3 regions of the Oxobacter pfennigii genome follow, and region 3 is predicted to be linked to each of the others. Evidence: predicted binding sites of a transcription regulator. Region 3 holds the regulator's gene; each other region holds the start of a gene.

Region 1 (8,434 bases), on a different contig from region 3:
CACCGGAGGTATCTGATGTAAGGGAATATATCCATGGGACTCCTGCTGAAAAGTCAGACCGGATGTTTGAATTGCTTAAAAAACGAAAATTGATATAGGGAGGGGATTTTATGAACTTTATACATTTTGATGAGGCAAAATGTAACCTGTGCCGGGAATGCATCAATAAATGTCCCTTCCAGGCACTAACCATGGGTGAAAAAGGCATAGAGGCCAATGATGCCTGCAGGATGTGCAGCCTTTGTATTAGGACATGCCCTAGGGAAGCCATATATTTTGAACAGAAAGCCGGAACTGTGGATAAGAGCCAATGGAAGGATATCCTGGTATATGCAGAACAGGAAAACGGACATATTCATCCCGTTGTGTTTGAGTTAATCGGTGAAGCCCGCCGCTTATCCCAGAATATAGGATATGATGTACATGCTGTTATTGTGGGAGCACAGGGCACTTCCGCAAATGCACAAAAGCTAACAGATTACGGCGTAAAAAAGGTTTATATCTATGAGCATAAGGAGTTTGAAGCCTTTAAGGCAGATAGTTTTGCTGCTGCGGTAACTGATTGCATTGCAATGCTCAGACCATCTGTGGTTTTGCTGGGCGCTACATCATTAGGCCGTTCTCTTGCACCAAGATTATCAACCCGTTTTCATACAGGCTTGACGGCAGACTGCACTAAACTTATGATGCGGGAAAATTCTGATCTTGTTCAAATCCGTCCGGCCTTTGGCGGAAATGTTATGGCACAAATTCTTATAACAGATTCCAGACCTCAGTTTGCCACAGTGCGATATAAGGTTATGGATGCTGCTAAGCCGGTGCCCGGATTTTCCGGCGAGGTTGTGAGGATGAAAGTTACAGATGATTTGACAGCATCCCGGATAAAGGTATGCTCTGTTAAACCCCTGGAAAAGAAAAAGCAGATTGAGGAAGAAGAGGCCCTTGTCGTTGCCGGACGCGGGGTAAAGGATGAAAAGGGGTTAAAGCTATTAAGAGAGCTGGCTGAAAGCTTGGGAGGTCAATTGTGCTTTACCCGCCCTATGGTAGAGGCAGGATATGGAGACACAGCCCATCAGATTGGTTTATCCGGACGTACCGTCAAGCCTAAGCTTATAATCACCTGCGGCGTATCGGGGTCTATTCAGTTTGCATCCTGCATGAAAAACTCAGAATGTATTGTTGCGATAGATGTGAATCCCGATGCATTGATTTTCAACATAGCCCATTACTGCATTGTGGATGACCTGTATGAGATTGTACCGCGATTTTTAGAGCGCATCCGTGCACAGAAGGAGGAATTGTAATGCCATATCCTTATCATCAAATCAATGAGAAAGATATCAAATATTTTAAAACAGTGGTTCCTTCTCGGCGTATGGTATGCAGGGAGGACATAAAGGAAGAATACTTTCATGATGAAATGCCGGAATACGGCGTATATGTCCCGGATCTTTTCATTGAGGCAGTCAGTAAGGAAGAAGTCTCCGCCATAATGAGGTATTCCTATGAAAATAACATCCCTGTTACTGCCAGAGGTGCAGGGACGGGCTTGGCAGGAGGCGCAACCTGCAAATACGGCGGCATAATGCTTTCCTTAATGAAAATGAACAGAATTCTTGAGATAGATAATGAGAATCTCACTATTACCGTTGAACCGGGAGCTTTGTTGTCAGAAGTGGCAGATGCTGCAAAGTCAGCAGGACTTTTTTATCCTCCGGATCCCGGTGAGAGAACTGCATCAATTGGAGGCACAGTTATCACAAATGCCGGAGGCATGCGAGCCGTACGCTACGGTGTGACAAGGGATTATGTAAGGGCTATTGAGGCTGTATTGCCTGATGGTGAAATTGTGAATTTCTCATCTAATGTAGTTAAAAACACAACGGGTTACGCCCTCAAGGATTTGGTCATCGGTTCCGAAGGCACCCTTTGCATATTGACAAAAGTAACCTTGCGCTTAATCCCCGCTCCGAAATTTACATGGTCTATTGTGGTACCCTATGATGAGATTGAAACCTGTATTGAGACGGTCCCAAAGCTTTTGCAAATGAGCTTTATTCCAACTGCTATAGAATTCTTGGAAACAGAGCTTCTAGATATTATAGAAAGGCATCTTAATAAGTCATTTCCTCACCGCAGCGCCAATGCCTATTTGATTGTGATGTTTGATGCTGTAAGCAGGGAGGAAATTGAGAAAATGACCAATGAGGCAGCCAAAGTTTGCATTGAAGCCGGAGCCCAGGATGCACTTATATGCAATTCCGATGAGAGAAGTGCCTCGGTATGGTCGGTCCGTGCTGCGGTTCTTGAAGGGATGAAAGCCGACAGCATTGCCCAGGAAGAATGCGATGTTGTGGTGCCACGCCCAAGGATTGCAGACTTCGTTAAAGCAGCAAAGAATATCGGTAAAAAATACGGAATTCGTATTATGACCGTAGGACATGCTGGAGACGGAAATATCCATACAGAGATGCTTAGGGATAAACATCTGTCGGAGAAACAATGGAAATCCAATACAAAGGCCTGCTTAAAGGAACTATATGCACTGTCCAAAGAGCTGGGAGGCCAGTTATCCGGTGAACACGGTATCGGAAACGGACGTCTTGAATTTTTGGAGGATTTTATAGGAGACAGAATGTACCGTTTATTTCAGTCCGTTAAACTGGCCTTTGACGAAAAAAATATTCTCAATCCCGGTAAGCTGATTACTTTTGAAAAAACCATAAAGGAGGACGTTTTAAATGATCGATAAGAATAAAATGCCCCTGGCAATAGGAATTGCCTTTGTAGCCTTTACCACACAATTCGGAGGAGGCTTCGCATCGGGAGCCCAGTTATATCAATATTTCATCAATTACGGAATATGGGCGCTGTTTATGCCAATAATAGCCCAGGCTCTGCTGGCCTTGTTTTTCTGGTATGGGCTAAGGTTCGCGTTCAGGAATAAGACCTATAACTACCGCAGCTTTTCGGACAGCTTTTACGGTAAATACCGCCATATATTTTCCAACCTATATGAAGTAGTTTACATTATGCTTATATGCCTGGCTCCGGCTGTGGCATTTGCAACAGGCGGCTCAACACTTAACATATTGACAGGCCTTCCTTATTTTGTCTGTACTTTTTTGATAGGCGTTTTCATTTTTGTTATAGCTATGTATGGTACGGATATTGTAAGGAAAGCAGCATCAACCCTGTCGGTGATGATTATTATCGGCTTGCTGGTTGTTCTGGTTCCTAATATTATTGCACAATGGGATACAATCGTAAATACTATTGCCCGCTTGGGAGAGGGTATTCTTCCCGTTGGATCAAAAGAAAGCGGCTCCTTTTTAAGCGCATTGTGGACATCTGTTGTCTATGCCCTTTTTCAGCTTGCTTCTGTCGGGTTGATGTACCAGCATGTGAAACCCCTCACCGATGAAAAACAGCTTAACTTAAGCATGATCTATACATTTATTGTGAATACCGTATGTATGGTTATCTCCGTGTTTGGCCTGCTGGCTGTGGCTCATAATGAGGAGCTTGCAAAAACGGCTGTACCTATGCTGCTCCTTGTTCAAAAGGGTGTGGGAGCAGCAGTATTGATGCCTATTATATCCATTCTCATCATTTTAGGGGCAGTATCCACTGGCGTAAATATGATTGCCGGCCTTGTTACCAGGGTGGTAGATGCATTGGAACACCGTGATAATGACCAAAAAGCATCTGCTTCGAAGCATATGAAGCGCAGCATAGCGGTTTCTCTTGTTTTCACTGTGATGACCTTTTGTATTTCACAGTTTGGATTGCTTCCTCTGGTAAAAGTGGGATATTCTTATTTGGGATATGCAACCCTTATTGCCGTAGCAATTCCATTTATAGTCCATGCAGTTTTTTCCGGAAACAAGCCGGCTCAAAAGAATTAATTAAGTTAAGACACCATGTAATATAGGCCAATTAAACATATAATATTGACACTAAAATTAAAATATGATATTTATAAGTTATTAGCACTCTAAAGTTTAGAGTGCTAATAACTTACCTATTACATAATTATGCCTGTCAATCAGGCATTTACATTGCGAAAGGAGAGGTTTAATTGGCAACAAAACAATTTAAAACAGAGTCTAAAAGGCTTTTAGACCTTATGATTAATTCAATTTACACTCACAGGGAAATCTTTTTAAGGGAGCTTATATCCAATGCCAGCGATGCAATAGACAAAATTTATTACAAGGCACTGACAGATAAGTCCTTAAGCTTTGACAAAGACAATTACTTCATTAAAATAACAGCCGACAAGGAAAACAGAATACTGAAAATAGCAGATACCGGCATTGGAATGACAAAGGAAGAGCTGGATGAAAACCTAGGTGTCATAGCAAAAAGCGGTTCCCTCCAGTTTAAAAAAGAAAATGAATTAAAGGACGGCCATGATATAATTGGCCAGTTCGGCGTAGGGTTTTATTCGGCATTTATGGTGGCCGATACCGTTACCGTAATAAGCAAGGCTCTAGGCCGTGATGAGGCATATAAATGGGAATCCAAAGGTGCTGATGGCTACAGTATAGAGACGGCAGAGAAAGACACAGTTGGAACGGAAATAATTCTAAAAATAAAAGCTAATACCGAAGAGGAAAGCTTTGATGAATATTTGGAGGAATACCGGCTTAAATCCATCATTAAGAAATATTCCGATTTTATAAGGTATCCAATTAAGATGGATGTAACAGGCAGGCGCCCCAAAGAAGGCAGCGAAAATGAATATGAGGATTATAAGGAAGAGCAGGTATTAAACAGCATGGTCCCCATATGGAAAAAGAATAAAAATGAGCTTAAAGCCGAGGACTATGAAAACTTTTATTCCGAAAAGCATTATGGCTTTGATAAACCCGTTAAATACATTCATTTTAACGTGGAAGGTACTGTCAGCTATAACTCCATTTTGTTTATTCCTGAAAACGCCCCCTTTGATTTTTACACAAAGGAATATGAAAAGGGACTGGAGCTTTATTCTAACGGCGTCCTCATAATGAACAAATGCGCCGATTTACTGCCTGATTACTTCAGCTTTGTTAAAGGTATTGTGGATTCCGAGGATTTATCCTTGAATATTTCCCGTGAAATGCTGCAGCACGACAGGCAGTTGAAATTAATCGCAAAAAACATAAAGTCAAAAATCAAAAGCGAGCTTGAAAATCTTTTAAAAAGCGACAGAGAAAAGTACGAGAAGTTCTATAAAACCTTCGGCAGACAGTTGAAATACGGTGTTTACAGCGATTTTGGAAGCAACAAGGACGTATTGCAGGATTTATTGATGTTCTATTCATCAAAAGAAAAGAAGATGGTAACTTTGGATGAATATGTGTCCAGGATGCCTGAAGGCCAGAAATACATTTATTATGCTGCCGGTGAGTCAAATGAAAGAATAGAAAAGCTGCCTCAGACCGAGCTTGTTTTGGATAAAGGCTATGAAATTCTTTATTTTACCGATGATGTTGATGAATTCGCCATAAGGATGCTATTAAACTATAAGGAAAAGGAATTTAAAAATGTATCCAGCGGTGATTTAGGAATAGAATCCGATGATAAAGAGGATTCAAAAAAGTCAGAGGACAAAGAAACAATTGACTTATTCAGCAGTATGAAGGATATTTTATCCGGCAAGGTTGTAGGTGTCAAAGCTTCAAAAAGGCTTAAAAACTACCCTGTTTGCCTTTCAAACGAAGGCGAGCTAACCATAGAAATGGAGAAAATATTAAACTCTATGCCTAACAATCAAAACCTTAAGGCAGATAAAATCCTTGAAATAAACACCAACCACGATGTTTTCAGCATTTTGAAGGAGGCTTATCAAAATGACAAGGATAAGCTAAGCCTATATACGGATTTGCTTTATAACCAGGCTCTCTTAATAGAAGGCCTACCGGTAACAGATCCGGTGGAATTTACAAATAATATCTGCAAATTGATGAAGTAAGAATTTAAAAAGTCCGTTTTCGGGTGTGCCCGGGAGCGGACTTCATTTTAAAATAAATTGCCTTACGGCTATGAGCAGTAAATTCATAATACCAAGAGTCATATTTTCTCAGAAATTTTACTTGCCGGTTATAAGCAGCGAATTCATAATGCTGGGATTTCCTATGTTATCAAGAAATTTTCCCGCGCCGTATACAACGCAATCTAAGGGATTGTCAGCAACTTTAACGGGGACTTTGGCTTCACTCATGAGCAGTTTATCCAAATCCTTAAGCAGCGCTCCGCCGCCTGTCAGAATAATTCCCCTGTCTATTACATCTGCCGATAATTCCGGCGGAGTTTCTTCCAGTACGGATTTTACCGCATTTACGATTGTGTTTATGGTCTCTTTAATGGCTTCATAAACCTGAAGAGAGGAAATAGTCACCGATTTGGGAAGGCCGGTAATAAGGTCCCGCCCGCGTATTTCAAGTAATATCTCGGTTTCCGGCAAAAGAGCCGAAGCCACTTCTGTCTTTATGAATTCCGCCGTTCTTTCTCCTACCATCAGGTTATATTCCCGCCTTATGTATGAAATTATGGATTGGTCAAGTTCGTCTCCTGCCATCCTTAAAGAACGGCTGGCTACAATGTTTCCCAGGGATAAAAGCGCGATATCCGTGGTACCGCCGCCTATATCCACAACCAAGCTTCCTGTAGCTTCCGCAACAGGAAGTCCGGCACCGATGGCCGCTGCAACAGGCTCGGGGATAAGATAAACTTTTTTTGCTCCCGCCCTGTAGGTGGCTTCTTCAATTGCATTTCTCTCCACCTGGGTGACGCCCGATGGGTAGCACACAACTATCTTAGGGCTTTTCATGGAATATTTGCCTGCCACCTTTTTAATGAAATACTTCAGCATGGCCTGGGTAGCGTCAAAATCGGCTATAACCCCGTCCTTTAAAGGCCTTATGGTATTTATATTTTCCGGTGTCCTTCCTATCATAAGCTTGGCTTCATCGCCAACTGCCAAAACTTCCTTAGATGAATCGCTCTTAACTGCAACAACGGATGGCTCTCGTAGAACAATACCTTTACCCTTGGCATATATAAGGGTATTTGCAGTACCTAAATCTATTCCCATTTCTTTTGAAAAAAAGTTTGTCCACATTATTTGTTCCCCCTCTCTCAATCATTGGATTATATTAATCATTCATAATACAAATATACGTCCAAGCCTTGCAATATATTAATTAATTTGATTTATATATTTTTCACAATCCTTCATGAACTTTATAAAAAACAGGAGGATTTTAAAATTTTTTATTGAATTTTATGCTTATATCAAAAGAAATTTGTAAAATAAAATTGTAAGGTGGGTGTAAAAATGACAGATGCATTAAATCTTGCTCAGGAAAGAACCCGTCTTTTTCAGGACTTGAAAAGAGGTTTCATTCCTAAAAGAGTGCCTATCTCCGTAGGATATGGCAAAGAATTCTGCCTTTTGTATGCAGGGCATGACTTACTGGAAGGGCAGTGGAATTCAGCTTTCTGGGAGTCGGCTTTCGATAAGGTTTGCCAGGAATTCATATCCGATACCCTTCCTGTAAGTTCCTTCAGATTCCCTGCGGCATTTCAGATTTTAGAGTCAAAGCAGTTTGTTATGAGTTCCAGCGGTTTTATGCAGCATCCCGAGGTAATTGGCATGGAGCCGGAAGAATATGATGAGCTTATCAAAGCTCCCTATGATTTTATAGTGAGCAAAGTACTTCCCCGAGTTTTTGCAGCATTAGACACAGACCCGACCACAAGATCCATCGTCTTCGCAAAAGCTATGAAATCCTTCCTTGATGATTTTGCTGTTTATGGAGGAATTACAGGCAAGCTCAGGCAAAAATATGGTTATGCAATAAGTTCACCTTTATCCGGGGGATTCACACTGGCACCCTTGGATATTATTGCCGACTGGGCAAGGGGCTTTACGGGAATTGTTACCGATATAAGGCGTTTCCCCGAAAAAGTGGAGGCAGCCTGCGAAGCAGTAGTTCCTATAGCCCTAAAAATGGGTATACCACCCAAGCCCTCAATTGACGGCACTACATTCATTCCTTTACATATGGGACCTTTCATGAGAGAAAAAGATTTCGCAAAATTTTATTGGCCTACATTTAAAAAGGTTGTCCAGGCACTGGCTGATTCCGGTCAGGGTGTGTCCATTTTTGTGGAGCAAAACTGGATGAGGTTTATAGATTATCTTTATGAATTGCCGGAAAATACACAGATGAAATTTGAATACGGTGACCCTAAGCTTGTAAAAGACAAGCTGGGAAAGAAGCACATACTTTCCGGATTCTATCCCGTAACTTTATTAAAAACCGGCACAAAAGAGCAGTGTATTGACAAGGCAAAAGAGCTTATAGATATATTGGCACCCGGCGGAAGGTACTGGTTCGACTTTGACAAGAGCGTCCTTGTTCCGGAAAACGTCAACCTG
Region 2 (8,434 bases), on a different contig from region 3:
TTGAAGGGTGCACATCAAGCTGTGCCGCAGCTTCAAGAAAAATATCGGGACATGTCTTATCCTTGGTAACCTCACTTCCGGTAACTACCGCATTAAAAAAGACATCGATGCCGGTACGCTTCAGGATTATTTCGGTCAAATCCCTTGAATTGCAAGTGGCGAGGCCGATCTTTAAGTTGTTTTCCTTGACCATATTAATAAAATCAAAGGCTCCCGGCTTTAATGCAATTACATTTTCATAATAATTTTTTACCAGGCAAATCCATTCAGCAACTATATCACTAATATTTTCATTAAGATTAAATCTGTCTTTGAAATACTGGGCGGTTTCAAGAAAACTGCTGCCTTCTATTTCTTTTTGAAGATTGACCGGAACTTCGATATTGCGTTTTTGAAGAAAATCCTCGTCTACCCGCCTCCATACCCACATGGAATCAATCAATGTACCGTCCATGTCAAATATTACTGCGTCAAAATTATCAAACATTTTGTCTCCTCCGTATATAAACACACATTCAAGGTATATTAAATTATATCATGAAAAGATTTCAAATGACTGTGCCAATTGAAATCTTTATATCGCGAATTTTACATAGTAAAATTCGTATCACAATGAATCCTTGCAGGATTCATTATATCATACCTTATTTTTAAACAACATAAAGTTTATGTTAAAAAGTAAATTCCATATGTTGACTTGGAAATAATTTTATGTTAATATACCTACAGGGGGTATACCATATGAATGATGTATTTGATGTAATAATAATCGGAAAAGGCCCGGCGGGGATATCAGCTTCCCTGTATACCTCGAGGGCAAATCTTAAGACTTTGATAATAGGAGAAGCCGGCAGTTTATCAAAAGCCCATCTTATTGATAATTATTTTGGCTTTGAAAACGGCATAAGCGGAAGTGAATTGCTTAAACAGGGTGAAAATCAGGCTAAAAGGCTGGGCACCGGCATTATAGAGGATCAGGTTATAGCTCTGGAATTTGATTACGTCGATAAATATACAGTAAAAACAGGGAAGGGTACTTACCATTCAAATGCTGTGCTTCTTGCCACCGGTTCGCAAAAGAAAAGCATAATCATTGAAAATATCGATAAGTTTGAAGGTAAAGGTATCCATTATTGCACCACCTGTGACGGATTTTTTTACAAAGGAAAAAAGGTAGCTATCTTAGGATATAATGAATATGCCAAAAACGAATTGGAAGAAATGAAGCATTTCACTGAAGATATTACCCTTTTGACCAACGGAAACAAAAAGACTGTAGATTTTGAAGGTGTAAAGATTTTTGAAGGGAAGCTCAAATCATTAAATGGCGGAGAATTTTTGGAAAGCATTATATTTGAGGACGGTAATGAGGAAAAATTCGATGCTGTATTTATTGCTTATGGCACTGCGTCTTCCGTTGATTTTGCAAGGAAACTCGGTGTTATAATAAAAGACGGGACAGTAGAAGTCGATGACGAACAAAAGACCAATCTAAAGGGCCTGTATGCTGCAGGAGATTGTGCCGGCACCATAAAACAGGTATCTGTCTCAGTAGGCCAGGGAGCAATTGCAGGTTTAAAAATTATTGAGTATATCAGAAATTTCAGGAGGTAGATAATATGGCAGGAAAGAATATTGTAGTTTTATCAGATGATAGTTTTCATCAGGAAGTATTGGAATCGAATATTCCGGTAGTAGTGGATTTTTGGGCTACATGGTGCGGTCCTTGCAAAATGTTTGCACCGATTTTTGAAGAAGTAGCTGCCGAATACGAAGGTAAAGTAAAGTTCTGCAAGCTTGATACCGACGCAAATCCCAAGACTTCCATGGAATACGGCATAAGAAGCATACCTACGGTTGCTTATTTTAAAAGCGGTGAAACTCCAAAGGGCTCAGTAGGCCTTTTATCAAGAGATGATTTTAAAAATGCTGTTGAAACTTTGTTGAAATAACTAAAAACCTGGCGTAAGGCCAGGTTTTATGTTTTAATAATATATATGTATTTATATCGGCTAAGGAGGTGGAACTACTTTGAACAATAGAATTATGGAAGATGGCGGGAAAGTTATCATAGAGAATATTCGGGATTTTGAGCCTAAACATGTATTTGATTGCGGCCAGTGCTTCAGGTGGTATGAAGAAGGTGACGGAAGCTATACCGGCGTCGTACAGGGAAGAGTAATTAATGTGAAAAAAGATGGACAAACCCTTGTATTGGATAATACGGATAAGAAGGAATTTGATGGTCTCTGGTATGATTATTTCGATATGGGAAGGGATTATGGAAAAATCAAAAACGAGCTTTCAGAGGATGATACTCTAAAAGAAGCCATTGGCTTCGGAGAAGGCATAAGAATTTTAAAACAGGACGAATGGGAGACTTTGATTTCATTCATTATATCTGCAAATAACAGGATACCCATGATTAAAAGAGCCATAAAAGAAATATCCGAAAAGTGGGGAAAGCCTGTTGTATATAAAGGAAATACTTATCATTCCTTTCCTTCCCCTCAAGATTTAAAAGATGCATCTGTTGAGGATTTTGAAAGCTGCCATACAGGCTTTCGGGCAAAATATATAAAAAAGACTGTGGAAATGGTAATTAACAAAGAGATAGACCTATATAATTTGAAAAACCTTACTTATGCTGAAGCCAGAAATGAGCTCATGAAGCTTCCCGGGGTAGGGCCTAAGGTGTCTGACTGCATATTGCTTTTTTCAATGTATTATTATGAGGCTTTCCCTGTTGATGTGTGGGTAAAAAGGGTTATGCAGCATTTTTATCTTGCTCCAGATGTCAGCCTGCCTAAAATAGAAAAATTCGGACAGGAGAAGTTTAAAAAATTAGCGGGTTTTGCCCAGCAGTATTTGTTTTACTATGCCAGGGATTTGAAGGGCAAGGAAATAAGCGTATAGCTTTTTAAAAAAAATAAGAACCCCACCCGCTAATAGCAATCAAAGATTGCTAGCGGGTCCCGGAAACCTTGTTACTTCGTAATAAAAAACAAAAGCCGTAAATTAATACGGCTTTTGTTTTTTATTTGAAGAACACATGTCTGCCTATTGTTGTTGGTTTATTTTTAGTGGCATTTTTCATCCAAGTACTTGTCGCAGATTTCGGATTATAATAGAAAATTGCATCATCTGTAGGGTCATTTCCCCTTAGTGCCTCATCCACTGCCATATAGGATTCAGCATCCGGATTTATATCCATATACCTTTCATCCAGACAGGAAAAAGCATTTTTTTCGTATATAACATCTTTAATAGTCTTGGGGAATTCAGGATGCGACAGCCTGTTGATTATAACAGAGGCAACAGCTATTTTTCCAATGAAGGGTTCACCTTTGCTTTCAGCATATACAACCTTCGCAATAAGCTCAACTTCATCATCTGTAAGTTCATACTTGAAATTATTTGATTCATTGCTTTTAAAGGCTGTAACGGACAAAGAATTTTCAGAAGGAACATTGACACTTTTCATATTATGATATGGCGTGAATATTTTGATGAAGGTGCTGTCATCGTCCTTTGAATCCCTGCAAAATGCACTGCCTGATCCTAATCCGATTAGCACTGCAACAACGAGTAAAAATACTCTTTTTTTCATGTGTATACCCCCTTTTGCCTACGAGGTTAGCTGACGGGTTCGGTAAAGGCATAACCTACGCTTTCGCGATTCACCCCAAATTTGGTTCCCCCGTGTTTTATTAAACTTCGGCTTATTCTTAATATGTGTCTTTTTAAGAAAAATATTCGAAAAAGACTTTTATATTTTTTATTTTTGAATTATGTTGTTCATATAATATGGATGAAATTAACCTAACTGACGTAGAATTATTATATAAGCTGTAATTTTAGAATTACTCCGGGCAATGGCCGAAATTCACGGTAAGTATTATGTGAAAGGTGGAGCAATATGAAGATTGAGATTCCTGCAACCTCCCTTATTGTGCTTTGCGGCATTGCCGGATGCGGTAAGTCTACTTTTGCGCTTAAAAATTTCAAGGATACTGAAGTTGTATCTTCTGACAGATGCAGGGCTCTGGTTTCCGATGATGAAGAGAATATGGAAGTATCAAAAGAGGCCTTTGAACTTTTTTATTACATTATAAAAAAGAGAATGAACCTTAAAAAATTAGTGGTTGCAGACTCGACGGCAGTATCTCACGAGGCAAGAAGAAAGCTTTTAGACCTGGCAGAGGACAATAATTATTATTCTATTCTCTTGGCATTTGATATATCCACTGAAATTGCCATTGAAAGAAATAATTTAAGACAAAGAAAGGTGTCGCGTTATGTTATAGAAAAACAATATGCTGCTTTTCTTAAATCTTTAAAATCTGTTGAAAACGAGGGATTTGACAAAGTGATCGTACTGAATGAGAATGATGCCGATGATTTCAAACATGAAATTGTTTCCTATAATATAGAAACTGAAGATAAAGCTTTGTTTGATATAATTTCCGATGTTCACGGCTGCTGTACCGAGCTTGAAATGCTCCTAGACAAACTTGGTTACAGAAAAAATGGATTCAAATACAGCCATCCTGACGGAAGAAAGGTTGTATTCGCAGGTGATATCGTGGACAGAGGACCAAGGACAATGGATACTATAAGGACCGTCATCAATATGGTCAATTCGGGAAATGCCCTTTATATACCCGGAAATCACTGCAATAAATTTTACAGATACTTAAAAGGCAGCAAGGTGCAGATAAAGAATGGATTGGAAACTACGGTCAAGGAATACGAAAAGCTTGAAAAAAGCGAAGCAAAGAAAATTAAAAATGATTTTTTGGAGCTATATGAAAATTCTCCTCTTTATTTGATGCTGGACAATGGCAATCTTGTTGTAGCCCATGCAGGAATAAAGGAAGAAATGATTGGAAAGCTGTCAAAAAAAATAATTGATTTTGTACTGTACGGCGATGTGACGGGGGAAGTTGACGATAAAGGGCTTCCTATAAGAGGTGATTGGGCAGCGAATTATTACGGAAAACCTATGATAGTTTACGGACATACTCCCGTTTCCAAGGCGGTTTTTGTCAATAATACCATAAATATCGACCAGGGCGCTAGCATGGGAGGAAGCCTGACTGCCTTGAGATATCCCGAAAAGGGGCTCGTCTCAGTCCAATCCCAGGGAACCTATTACCGTGGAGGCAGGCAACAAAAGGAGATGGAACGGGAGATTAAACTTGATGATTATAAAGAATCTTTGAGTTTAAGAGACAGACACGATCACAAAATCAAAATTGATTTTGCAGAATTGAGAAATACCGTTGATACTTTAAGAGCAAAAGAAGATATTATCAAATGGATAATATATATTCCGCCGATTTTGCCTTCCATAAATAATGAAAGCTTGGAAAGCCAGCTTCAAAACTCAATGAAGTATTACAAGGAAAGAAGCTTTGACAAGGTAATAATAGAACCCAGATTTTCAAGTGAAAGCATTATTATGATAATCTGCAGGGACGAATTGTGTGCCGCCGGATATTTTAAAGGAGACAGTCCGGCTATGGCTTATTCTATATATAGGGAAGAAATAGTCTTAAATGACAGAGTGTTAATGAAGCTGCAGGCAGATATAAAGGCCAAGGGCTATTTCGAAAAATACAACACTGAATTTTTAGTTATAGAGGCAGATGTTCTTTCGCAGGCAGATGATATTTCCATTGTTCCTGTAAAAATAATTTCTCATAGCTGTGAAGCCTATACCAACAAGGATAACCCTTGGCAAAGAGACAGCATTGAAAGGCTTATAGAGTATTCGAATATATTCCGCAGAAACTTAAACCAGATATTTGACACAGACACAGAAGCAAATTCTATTATTTCTAAATTTAGCCAAGAGAGGTATAATAGCTATGTGGTAAAATCCGAAAAAAGCCGCCCCGAATATAAAGGACGCATTGTACAGCCTGAGATCCTGTGTACTAGAGAGCCCCTGTGCACCGGTTTGGACAGCTTCAGGCAATCGGTATATTCCTATGATTTAAGCGACATAGCCTTGAACAAATTTCTAAACAAAAAAATGTCCAACAGATACTTTGAATATATTATAGGAGCTGTCACCATAAACAACAGAATGATAAAAATGAGGGAGTGATGTAATGGAGCTCAAGTATTATATAATAGAAGGCTCTGTACTGCCGGAGGTTTTCAAAAAAGTAGTAGAAGTAAAAAAGCTTCTGGAAACGGATATGAAGATGTCCATAAACACGGCATGCAAAAATGTGGATATAAGCAGGAGTACATATTATAAGTACAAGGACAGCGTTTTCGAGTTTTATGAAAACAAAAGGGCAAAAATAGTCACCTTCTCACTTAATGTTCAGCATGTTCCCGGAGTCTTATCAAACATATTGGAGACTATCGCCGAAAGCCAGGCAAATGTTCTTACCATAAATCAAAACATACCCATAAACGGTATGGCGCTCATTGTGATTTCTATGGAGACAGTAAAGATGACAAGAGGCGTGGAAGACCTTATAAACAGCCTCAGAAACATCGATGAGGTTAGAAAAATAGATATATTATCAAGGTCTTGAATATATTAAAAATTATTAAAAAATAGTAAAACTAAGAGAATTTAAGGAATACGGTATATTCTTATGATAAATTGAAAAAATAATAAAGTATGGGAAAATAGGGCATTTTTAGAAGGTATGCAGTATTTGCTAATACTGTACCTTTTTTTTAATATTATATTGTAATTAGCACTCGCGTATGGTGAGTGCTAACAAAATGATTTTTAAATAAAATTTACATAATTTATAAGGAGGGTTACAATGAATATTAAACCATTAGGTGACAGAGTTGTTATTAAAAAGATTGAAGCCGAAGAAACAACAAAGAGCGGAATAGTACTTCCCGGTACTGCCAAAGAAAAACCCCAGATGGCTGAAGTAGTTGCAGTAGGCCCAGGCGGTATAGTTGAAGGCAAAGAAGTTGCTATGCAGGTTAAAGTAGGAGATAAAGTAATATTCTCAAAATATGCCGGAACAGAAGTTAAGTTTGACGAAGTAGAATATACAATTTTAAAACAGGACGATTTATTGGCAGTAGTAGAATAATTCTATAGGAGGGAAATATAATGGCAAAACAGATTAAATTTGGCGAAGACGCAAGACGTTCATTGCAAAAAGGCGTTGATAAGCTTGCCGATACTGTAAAGATAACTTTAGGACCTAAGGGAAGAAATGTTGTATTAGACAAAAAATTCGGTGCACCCCTTATAACAAATGATGGTGTTACAATTGCAAGGGAAATTGAGCTTGAAGACCCCTTTGAAAACATGGGGGCTCAGCTTGTTAAAGAAGTCGCTACAAAAACTAACGACGTTGCCGGTGACGGTACTACAACAGCAACACTTCTTGCACAGGCTATTATAAGAGAAGGTTTGAAAAACGTGGCAGCCGGTTCAAACCCCATGCAAATCAGAACAGGAATAAACATGGCTGTTAATGTGGCAGTTGATGAAATAAAGAAAATAAGCAAGCCTATAAACGGTAAAGAAGATATCGCAAGAGTTGCAGCAATATCCGCATCCGATGAAAGCGTAGGAACTCTTATAGCAGATGCTATGGAAAAGGTAGGAAACGACGGAGTTATAACCGTTGAAGAATCCAAGACCATGGGAACTGAACTTGATGTTGTTGAAGGTATGCAGTTTGACAGAGGATATATTTCTGCTTACATGGTAACTGATACAGAAAAGATGGAAGCTGTATTGGATGACCCATATATACTTATTACCGATAAGAAGATAGCTAACATACAGGAAATACTTCCTGTTCTTGAACAGATTGTACAGCAGGGCAAGAAACTCCTGCTAGTTGCTGAAGATGTTGAAGGCGAAGCCCTTTCAACATTGGTATTGAACAAACTCCGCGGAACATTTACCTGCGTTGCCGTTAAAGCTCCCGGCTTTGGCGACAGAAGAAAGGAAATGCTCCAGGATTTAGCAATACTCACTAACGGCAGAGTTATAACCGAAGAATTAGGCTATGAACTTAAAGATACTAAAATTGACATGTTAGGAAGAGCAGAAAAGGTTAAAGTAACAAAGGAAAATACAATCATCGTAAATGGTGAAGGCGATAAGAAGACTATCAAGGACAGAGTAGCTCAAATCAGGTCACAGATTGAGGAAACTACTTCCGACTATGACAGAGAAAAGCTTCAGGAAAGACTTGCCAAATTAGCAGGCGGTGTTGCAGTAATCAAGGTTGGTGCAGCTACCGAAACTGAATTAAAGGAAAAGAAGTTAAGAATTGAAGATGCTTTGGCAGCTACAAAGGCAGCTGTTGAAGAAGGAATAGTACCCGGAGGCGGAACTTGCTATGTAAATGCCATTAAGGCAGTTGCAGCATTAAGCGCTGAGGGAGAAACAAAAACAGGTATTGATATCGTAAAACGCGCTCTT
Region 3 (8,434 bases):
TTATCACATTTTTGGGGGTTAGTACCCGGCTTTGCACCTGACCCGCTGCATTTTTTACATTCTTCGTTTCTTACAATTTCAATATCCTTTGTTACTCCAAAAGCGGCCTCTTCGAAGGTGAGATTCAAGGTGTACTGAAGGTCGGCACCTCTTTGGGGTCCGTTAGGTCTCCCGTTTGAAAAACCTCCTCCGAAAAAAGTTTCAAATATATCTTCAAAGCCTCCAAATCCGCCGCCTCCGAAATCAAAACCTCCAAAGCCTCCCTGACCATTAAAATCCGTAGTGCCGAACTGGTCGTATTGTGCCTTTCTGTCAGCATCTGAAAGAACCTGGTAAGCCTCGTTGATTTCCTTGAATTTTTCCTCAGCAGCCTTATCTCCGGGATTTTTATCCGGATGATACTGGAGTGCCAATTTTCTGAATGCCTTTTTTATATCGTCTTCGCTTGCATTTTTATCAAGCCCCAGTACAGCATAGTAGTCCTTTGCCACTATTCCACCACCTTCCTCGCAATTATTTTAGTAAAAACCAAAGCCGGTTAACACCGACTTTGGTTTAAGCTTTTTATTTATCACTATCGTCTACTTTGTAGTCAGCATGGATGTCGTCTCCACCGCCGTTGAAGCCTTCGGGGCCGGCTCCCGGGTTAAAACCCTGACCGGGATTCCCTCCTTGTTGCTGATAGAGCTTTGAAGAAATATCATAGAAAGATTGAGTGAGTTCCTCCGTTGCTGTTTTGATTCTTTCGATATCGGTGCCGGATAGCGCATCCTTGACTTTTTGCATCTTTTCTTCAATGGCTGCCTTGTCTGAATCGGATATTTTATCTCCTAATTCTTTCAAGGTCTTCTCAGTCTGATATACAATAGAATCACCGTTGTTTCTTACTTCAATCTCTTCTTTTCTTTTCTTATCCTCTTCGGCATGTTTTTCTGCTTCTTTAACGGCATTTTCAATTTCCGAATCTGAAAGGTTTGTGGAAGCAGTGATAACTACTTTTTGCTCATTTCCTGTTCCTAAATCCTTTGCCGATACATGTACTATACCATTTGCATCAATATCAAAGGTTACTTCAATTTGAGGTACTCCCCTTGGTGCAGGCGGAATACCTGTCAGAGTAAACCTTCCTAAAGTCTTGTTATCCCTTGCCATCTGCCTTTCGCCCTGAAGCACATGTATTTCAACGCTTGTTTGACCGTCTGCAGCAGTCGAGAACACCTGGCTCTTCTTTGTAGGAATAGTTGTATTTCTTTCTATCAATTTTGTTGATACGCCGCCTAAGGTTTCGATACCTAAAGACAATGGAGTAACGTCCAGCAATAAAATATCCTTTACTTCTCCAGTTAATACCCCCGCTTGAATACCGGCGCCTACAGCCACGCATTCATCAGGATTTACTCCCTTTGTCGGTTCCTTTCCGGTAAACTTTTTGACAGCTTCCTGTACTGCTGGTATTCTGGTGGAACCTCCTACGAGAACAACTTTATCTATTTTATCTATTGTTAAACCTGCATCCTCAAGAGCTCTTTTCATAGGACCTATTGTCGCTTCAACCAAATCTGCTGTCAATTCATCGAATTTTGCCCTGGTTAATGTTATGTCTAAATGCTTTGGACCTGTAGCATCTGCTGTTATGAAGGGCAGATTTATGTTGGTGCTCATTACTCCTGATAATTCTATCTTTGCTTTTTCTGCTGCTTCCTTAAGACGCTGCAAAGCCATTTTATCGTTTCTTAAATCAATTCCGTTTTCTTTTTTAAATGTATCTGCAAGATAATCCATTACCCTCTGGTCGAAGTCATCTCCGCCTAATTTTGTATTACCGTTGGTGGATTTTACTTCAAAAACACCGTCGCCAAGTTCCAGTATGGAAACGTCAAAAGTACCGCCGCCTAAATCATATACGAATATTTTATGGCTGTTCTCAGTTTTATCAAGACCATAGGCCAATGATGCTGCCGTAGGTTCGTTTATTATCCTTAAAACCTCAAGGCCGGCTATTTTTCCTGCATCCTTTGTAGCCTGCCTCTGGCTGTCATTAAAATAAGCAGGTACCGTTATAACGGCCTGAGTTACAGTTTCGCCTAAGTAAGCTTCTGCGTCGGCTTTCAGCTTTTGAAGAATCATTGCAGAAATTTCCTGGGGAGTATAATCCTTGCCATCTATATTTACCTTATAGTTTGTTCCCATCTGTCTCTTAATTGATATAACCGTCCTGTCAGGATTGGTTATAGCCTGACGTTTGGCAACCTGACCTACCATTCTTTCTCCGGTTTTAGAAAAAGCTACAACCGAGGGAGTAGTCCTTCCTCCTTCAGCGTTAGGAATTACTACCGGCTCTCCGCCTTCCATAACGGCAACACATGAATTTGTCGTACCTAAATCGATACCTATTACTTTTCCCATTTTTATTCCTCCTTAAATGCTAACCATTATTATACATCTTTTATTTCATATGTTTAATTTTTTTAGTTCGCTACTTTTACCATGCTATGTCTTAAAACTTTGTCTTTTATTTTATACCCCTTCTGGAATACTTCAACGACTGTGTTATCACCGAAATTTTCATCCTCCACATGCATTACAGCGTTATGGATGTTAGGATCAAATTGCTGATTCAGTGCTTCAACCTCTTCTAAACCTTCCTTGCTCAATATATCCTTAAACTGATTCATTATCATGGTTATGCCCTCTAAAAGGCTTTTGGCATCAATTCCTTCGGAAGATGACTGCATAGCCCTCTCTAAATTATCGATAACCGGCAGAATTTTTACTATCAAATCACCTGTTATATCCGCGTATAATTGTTCCCGCTCTTTAGATGCCCTTTTTCTGTAATTTTCAAATTCTGCCCTGGCTCTTTGAGCAAGCTCCATATATTCCTTAACTTCCTTTTCCTTTTTTGCAAGTTCCTCTTTCAATACTTTTATTTCATCCAATGCATTTGTGATGTCCTCATTCATTATACTGTCATCATTATTTGTTTGTTCTTTTATATCTTCACCGGATATATTTTCATTATCTTCATTAAACATTAAATCACCTCAAACATCGATTTGCATTTTTATTTGTCGTTGTAATAGCTGGTAAGTGCGTCGTTTAGATAGCTTCTAAAGCATTGCAGTATTGCCAGCACCTTGGAATAATACATCCTGGTGGGTCCTATTATACCGATGGAGCCAACCACGTTATCACCTATTTTATAGGTGGTGGTAATCAAACTGCAATCCTTTATCTCAATATGCTCATTTTCATGGCCGATGAATATTTTCGTGTTTTCATCTTCGCTGGATAAAAGCTTATAGAGAAAATCCTTTTTATCCAAAACGGATAAAAAAGCTTTTGCTTTGTCTATAGCATTATATTCAGGATAATTAAATATATTTGAACTTCCTTCAAGGTATATGTCGCCATCATCTATTATATTTAAGCTCTCGCATAAAATAGGTATAATTTCGTTGAATATCTCATTATATCCTACCACGTTCCTTTGAACATCGGAAATGATATTTAAATTTATTTCTTCGATAGTCAATCCCTTAAGTTTATCATTTAAAATATTGTTTATTGTGGCAAGCTTTTCTGATGTAATGGGCTGTGAAAGCTTCACCATTGAATTTTTTACCGTACCGAAATTTGTAACCACAATAACCACTACATTCATGCTGTCAACGGCTATGAGCTGTATGTGCTTGACAGAGCTTTTCTTAGCCTGTGGAGATGTTACAAGGGTAGTATAATTGGTCAAAATCGATAAAACCTTTGATGTTTCTTTTATAATCTTGTCTATTTCACCTAAGGCAGCCTTATAAATGCTGTTCTGGATTAAATCTATCTCCTCTTTGGTTAATTTCTGGGCGTTCATCAGATGATCCACATAAACTCTGTAACCTTTATCTGATGGAATCCTGCCTGCTGAGGTATGAGGTTGTTCAAGGTAGCCCATGTCCTCTAAGTCGGCCATTTCATTTCTTATTGTAGCTGAACTTATACCCAGGCCGTACCTTTTGGCAATTGTCCTGGAACCAACAGGTTCGGCTGTTGTTATATAATCACTTATCAGTACCTTGAGAACTTGCCTTTTCCTTTCATCTAAATCCATCAAATCACCTCTTTGTTAGCACTCTAAAGCGTTGAGTGCTAAAGATTACGATTTTAAAATAACACTACACACTTATTTTGTCAAGACTTTATTAAATAAATTCAACAAAGACCTGATTGGATACATCCCTGCCAAACTCAGTGAGACTTATTTTCCTGCCTTCCTCTTTGAGAAGCCCTGAATTGATGAGTTTTTTTATCTTGTCTCCATATACCTTTTTCATGTCCTGCTTAAATCTTTCATGAAATTCATCGTAACTTACACCCTCATTCATCCTCAACCCCATGAACATGAATTCCTGTACCCTGTCTCTCAAAGTCAGCTCATTATATTCAAAACGCGGAGAATGCCCCTCATTTATTTTTTTAATGTATTCTTCGGGTTTTAATATGTTGCTAAACCTTGTTCCATTAATAAAAGAATGGGCTCCGGCACCTAAACCTAAATATTCATTGCATTTCCAATATATGATATTATGCCTGGACTCAAAATCAGGCAGAGAAAAATTTGATATTTCATATTGCTCATATCCTGCAGACTTTAATTTTGAAATGGCCAGGTGGTACATATTCCTGTCGTTATCCTCATCAGTCTCCTTTATGTGACCCTTTTTATAATCTTCATAAAGGGCGGTGCCTTCTTCTATAATAAGGCTGTAGCAGGATACATGCTCCGGTTTTAATTTTATTGCTTCATTTAACGTATTTAAAAAGCTATCCATGCTCTGGCCGGGAATTGCAAACATCAAATCCATATTAATATTATCAAAACCCAGCCCTCTTGCCAGATTGTAATTATGTATAAAATCTCCTGACTTATGGATTCTTCCTATTTTTTTCAACAAAGAATCATCAAAGGATTGAAGTCCCATGCTTAGCCTGTTTATTCCGTTTCTTTTCATTAACTTAAGCTTATCTTCACTTAACGTTCCGGGATTAGCTTCTAAGGTATACTCAATATCAGCGCTTACAAACTGCTTCAAGTATGATAACAGCATTTTTAAAGAATCCAAATTTAAATAGGTGGGCGTACCCCCACCTATATATATTGATTTTATATCATACTGCTTTATTAATGGAAGGTTTTTTTCTGTTTCTTCTATAAGGCATTTTATATACTCATTTTGTATGCTTTCTTTGCCGCTGTAAGAATTAAAATCACAGTAATAGCATTTTGACTTGCAGAAGGGAATGTGTATATAAAGTCCCAGTTCCTTCACATTCAACCCCTCCTAGTCGATTTTTAAAATGGACATAAAAGCTTCCTGGGGAACTTCAACGGAGCCTACCTGTCTCATTCTCTTTTTCCCTTCCTTCTGTTTTTCCAAAAGCTTTTTCTTCCTTGTTATGTCACCGCCATAGCATTTGGCCAATACGTCTTTTCTTAATGCCTTAACCGTCTCCCTGGCTATTATTTTCGATCCTACGGCAGCCTGTATCGGTATTTCAAACATTTGCCTTGGAATGGCTTCCTTTAATTTTTCTGCAATGCCACGGCCTCTGTCATATGCCCTCTCGTTAGGTACAATCATAGACAGTGCATCCACCTGTTCGCCGTTTAAAAGTATATCAAGCTTTACAAGCTCCGACCTTTTATAACCCATTAGCTCGTAATCCAAGGATGCATACCCCTTGGTTCTTGATTTCAAAGCATCAAAAAAATCATATATTATTTCATTAAGGGGCATTTCATAATGAAGCATAACCCTTTTTTGCTCGATATACTGCATATCTTTAAAAGTACCCCTTCTGTTCTGGCACAAGTCCATTATGGGTCCTGTATAATCGGAAGGAGTTATTATGGTTGCCTTTACAATGGGTTCCTCCATATAGTCTATCTCAGAAGCTGCCGGCAGGTTTGTAGGATTTGTTATATCAAAAACAGTGCCGTCTGTTTTATTAACCTTATAAATAACACTTGGAGCTGTAGTGATCAAATCAAGGTTATATTCCCTCTCCAGTCTTTCCTGAATAATCTCCATATGGAGAAGTCCTAAAAAGCCGCATCTGAAACCAAATCCCAATGCCACCGATGTTTCGGGCTCAAAGGACAGGGCAGCATCATTTAACTGAAGTTTTTCTAATGCATCTTTAAGCTCATTGTATTTGGCACCATCGGCAGGGTAAATACCGCAAAATACCATTGAAATGGCCGGCCTGTATCCCGGAAGGGGTTCTTTTGTAGGGTTTAAAGCCCCTGTTATTGTGTCTCCTACTCTGGTATCCCTTACGTTTTTCATACTGGCAGCAATGTAGCCAACTTCACCTGCATATAATTCATCAATTGGTACCATACTAGGTCTGAAAATACCCACTTCCACTACTTCAAATTCCTTGCCAGTTGCCATCATTTTTATTTTCATTCCATTTTTAATGATTCCTTCTTTCACCCTTACATGGGCAATAACACCTTTGTAATTATCATAATAGCTGTCAAATACCAATGCTTTTAAGGAAGCATCCACATCGCCCACAGGCGGCGGTATTTTGTCCACTATATCTCTTAAAACATCTTCTATCCCCACACCTTGTTTTGCAGATATCAAAGGTGCGTTTTCGGCTTCCAAACCTATTATATCTTCAATTTCTTTTTTAACTAAATCGGGTTCGGCACTTGGAAGGTCGATTTTATTTATTACAGGAACGATTTCAAGGTCATGGTCCAATGCCAGGTAGCAGTTGGCCAAGGTCTGTGCCTGTATCCCCTGGGTGGCATCGATTATAAGCACCGCCCCTTCACATGCAGCAAGACTTCTTGATACTTCATAATTAAAATCCACATGTCCCGGAGTATCTATAAGATTCAATATATACTCTTCTCCGTCGGTATGCTTATATACAAGTCTGGCTGCCTGGGCTTTTATAGTTATGCCCCTTTCTCTCTCTAAATCCATATTATCAAGAATCTGCTCGTCCATTTCTCTTTCTGTCAAAGTACCCGTCTTTTCTATCAACCTATCGGCTAATGTTGACTTTCCATGGTCTATATGGGCAACTATACAAAAATTTCTGATTCTTTTCTGCCTATCACCAGCCATTAATATCCTCCTCAAAACTTGAGTGTGTTTTAGTAAATTTTCACATCATTCTTTACAAAATCTTATTAAATTATAATCAACTGGAATAATCAGTGTCAATACAGTGCTTAATTACATATTAAAATAAGAATAATAAAAAATACACTCCTTATTATAAGGATGTGTATTTTTTATTATTCTATTCAATTTAAATATTTAAGGATTATCCTTTAATACTTCTCCTAAAGCCCTTGCGAAAATTTTTGCCGATAATAAGGCTTCTTCCAAGGTATTGCTGTCAGAACCGACTTCAATCAATATGGCTTTGTTTGAAATATCCTGATTGTATATGGACCTGTCTTTAACAAGTATGCCCTTTGATAATCCTGGAGAGAGCTCTTCGATTTTTTGATTAAGCTTTAAGGCCGAATAATAGTTTTCCTGCCAGTGAGGATTGCTCTTTCCCACCACGAACATGATTTTGCTTGCCTGTTCTCCCATTACATCCATAACCATAACCTTTCGTGCAGCCTCACTGTCTGCGAAAGCATCCCTGTGAACATCGATTATATATTGGGCATCGGGAAATTGTTTAAGCAGATTTTCAATTGTAGGCTTCGATCTGTTGTAGCTGCCTTCGTAGCTGGGATAATCATGTAGAGTCATATCGTGGTGTACGGCAACGCCATAATGGCTTTCAATATATTTTTTTATCTCCTCTCCTACCTTGCATACATTATAATTCTGGTCCGTGGTCCTGTGGTCCCCCATCATTTCGTAATTATTTGCGGGAGTTGAAATATAGGACTCTGTTGTATGGGTATGATAAATTATCACCTTTGGTTTGCTGCTGTCAATCTTTACGTTTTCAAGAAGTTTAGGCTCAAGGTTTCTGTCGGTAATTTCAACAGATATCTTCTCTTCATTGGCGCTTTCTATGCTGCTTAAATTTCCTCCTACGCTGCCCTGCAAAACGTTCGCATCCGATAAACTCAATAAGGGTATTTGAGATGCCAGGTAAGTCTGGGGATTTTTTAAATCCACATCTGTGAAATACCCTAAAAAGGATTGAACATTTCCTTCATGCAAATCATCATCAACTTCATTATTCATGCTTATCTTAAGTATTGGTACGGCACTATTGATTATTAATCTGGATACACCTTCCTGAAGGCTTGTTTTGTTTTCTATTACTTTGATAACTTCCGTATATTTTGCTGATATATTGCTTTTCATTAAAAAAAGAGCAAATATAATAATTATCAGCAGCAGTGAGCTTTTTATCATGTTGGAATAATTGACAGTTTTAAAGTGCA

The links. Region 3 encodes HrcA, which represses chaperone genes, less so after heat shock. Its sites were predicted from a motif close to TGTTAGCACTCNNNNNNNNNGAGTGCTAACA; they were not measured.
Region 1: a site for HrcA is predicted at 3,988-4,018, ahead of htpG (molecular chaperone HtpG). Genes of this name have one in related genera too.
Region 2: a site for HrcA is predicted at 6,721-6,751, ahead of groES (co-chaperone GroES). Genes of this name have one in related genera too.

What each region holds. Positions count from the first base shown of each region.
Region 1 covers NZ_LKET01000039.1:332,392-340,825, forward strand. The annotation lists gene OXPF_RS14855 (electron transfer flavoprotein subunit beta/FixA family protein) at 1-98, shown strand, start outside; gene OXPF_RS14860 (electron transfer flavoprotein subunit alpha) at 111-1,304, shown strand; gene OXPF_RS14865 (FAD-binding oxidoreductase) at 1,304-2,752, shown strand; gene OXPF_RS14870 (YkvI family membrane protein) at 2,742-3,908, shown strand; gene htpG (molecular chaperone HtpG) at 4,082-5,962, shown strand; gene mreB (rod shape-determining protein) at 6,080-7,111, opposite strand; gene OXPF_RS14885 (uroporphyrinogen decarboxylase family protein) at 7,328-8,434, shown strand, end outside.
Region 2 covers NZ_LKET01000016.1:30,273-38,706, forward strand. The annotation lists gene OXPF_RS01795 (HAD family hydrolase) at 1-487, opposite strand, end outside; gene OXPF_RS01800 (NAD(P)/FAD-dependent oxidoreductase) at 742-1,614, shown strand; gene trxA (thioredoxin) at 1,620-1,952, shown strand; gene OXPF_RS01810 (DNA-3-methyladenine glycosylase family protein) at 2,047-2,916, shown strand; gene OXPF_RS01815 (cell wall hydrolase) at 3,038-3,610, opposite strand; cyclic di-AMP (ydaO/yuaA leader) riboswitch at 3,611-3,733, opposite strand; gene OXPF_RS01820 (AAA family ATPase) at 3,920-6,115, shown strand; gene OXPF_RS01825 (ACT domain-containing protein) at 6,120-6,557, shown strand; gene groES (co-chaperone GroES) at 6,798-7,082, shown strand; gene groL (chaperonin GroEL) at 7,103-8,434, shown strand, end outside.
Region 3 covers NZ_LKET01000032.1:242,437-250,870, forward strand. The annotation lists gene dnaJ (molecular chaperone DnaJ) at 1-494, opposite strand, end outside; gene dnaK (molecular chaperone DnaK) at 565-2,406, opposite strand; gene grpE (nucleotide exchange factor GrpE) at 2,469-3,035, opposite strand; gene hrcA (heat-inducible transcriptional repressor HrcA) at 3,065-4,102, opposite strand; gene hemW (radical SAM family heme chaperone HemW) at 4,194-5,321, opposite strand; gene lepA (translation elongation factor 4) at 5,334-7,139, opposite strand; gene spoIIP (stage II sporulation protein P) at 7,335-8,434, opposite strand, start outside.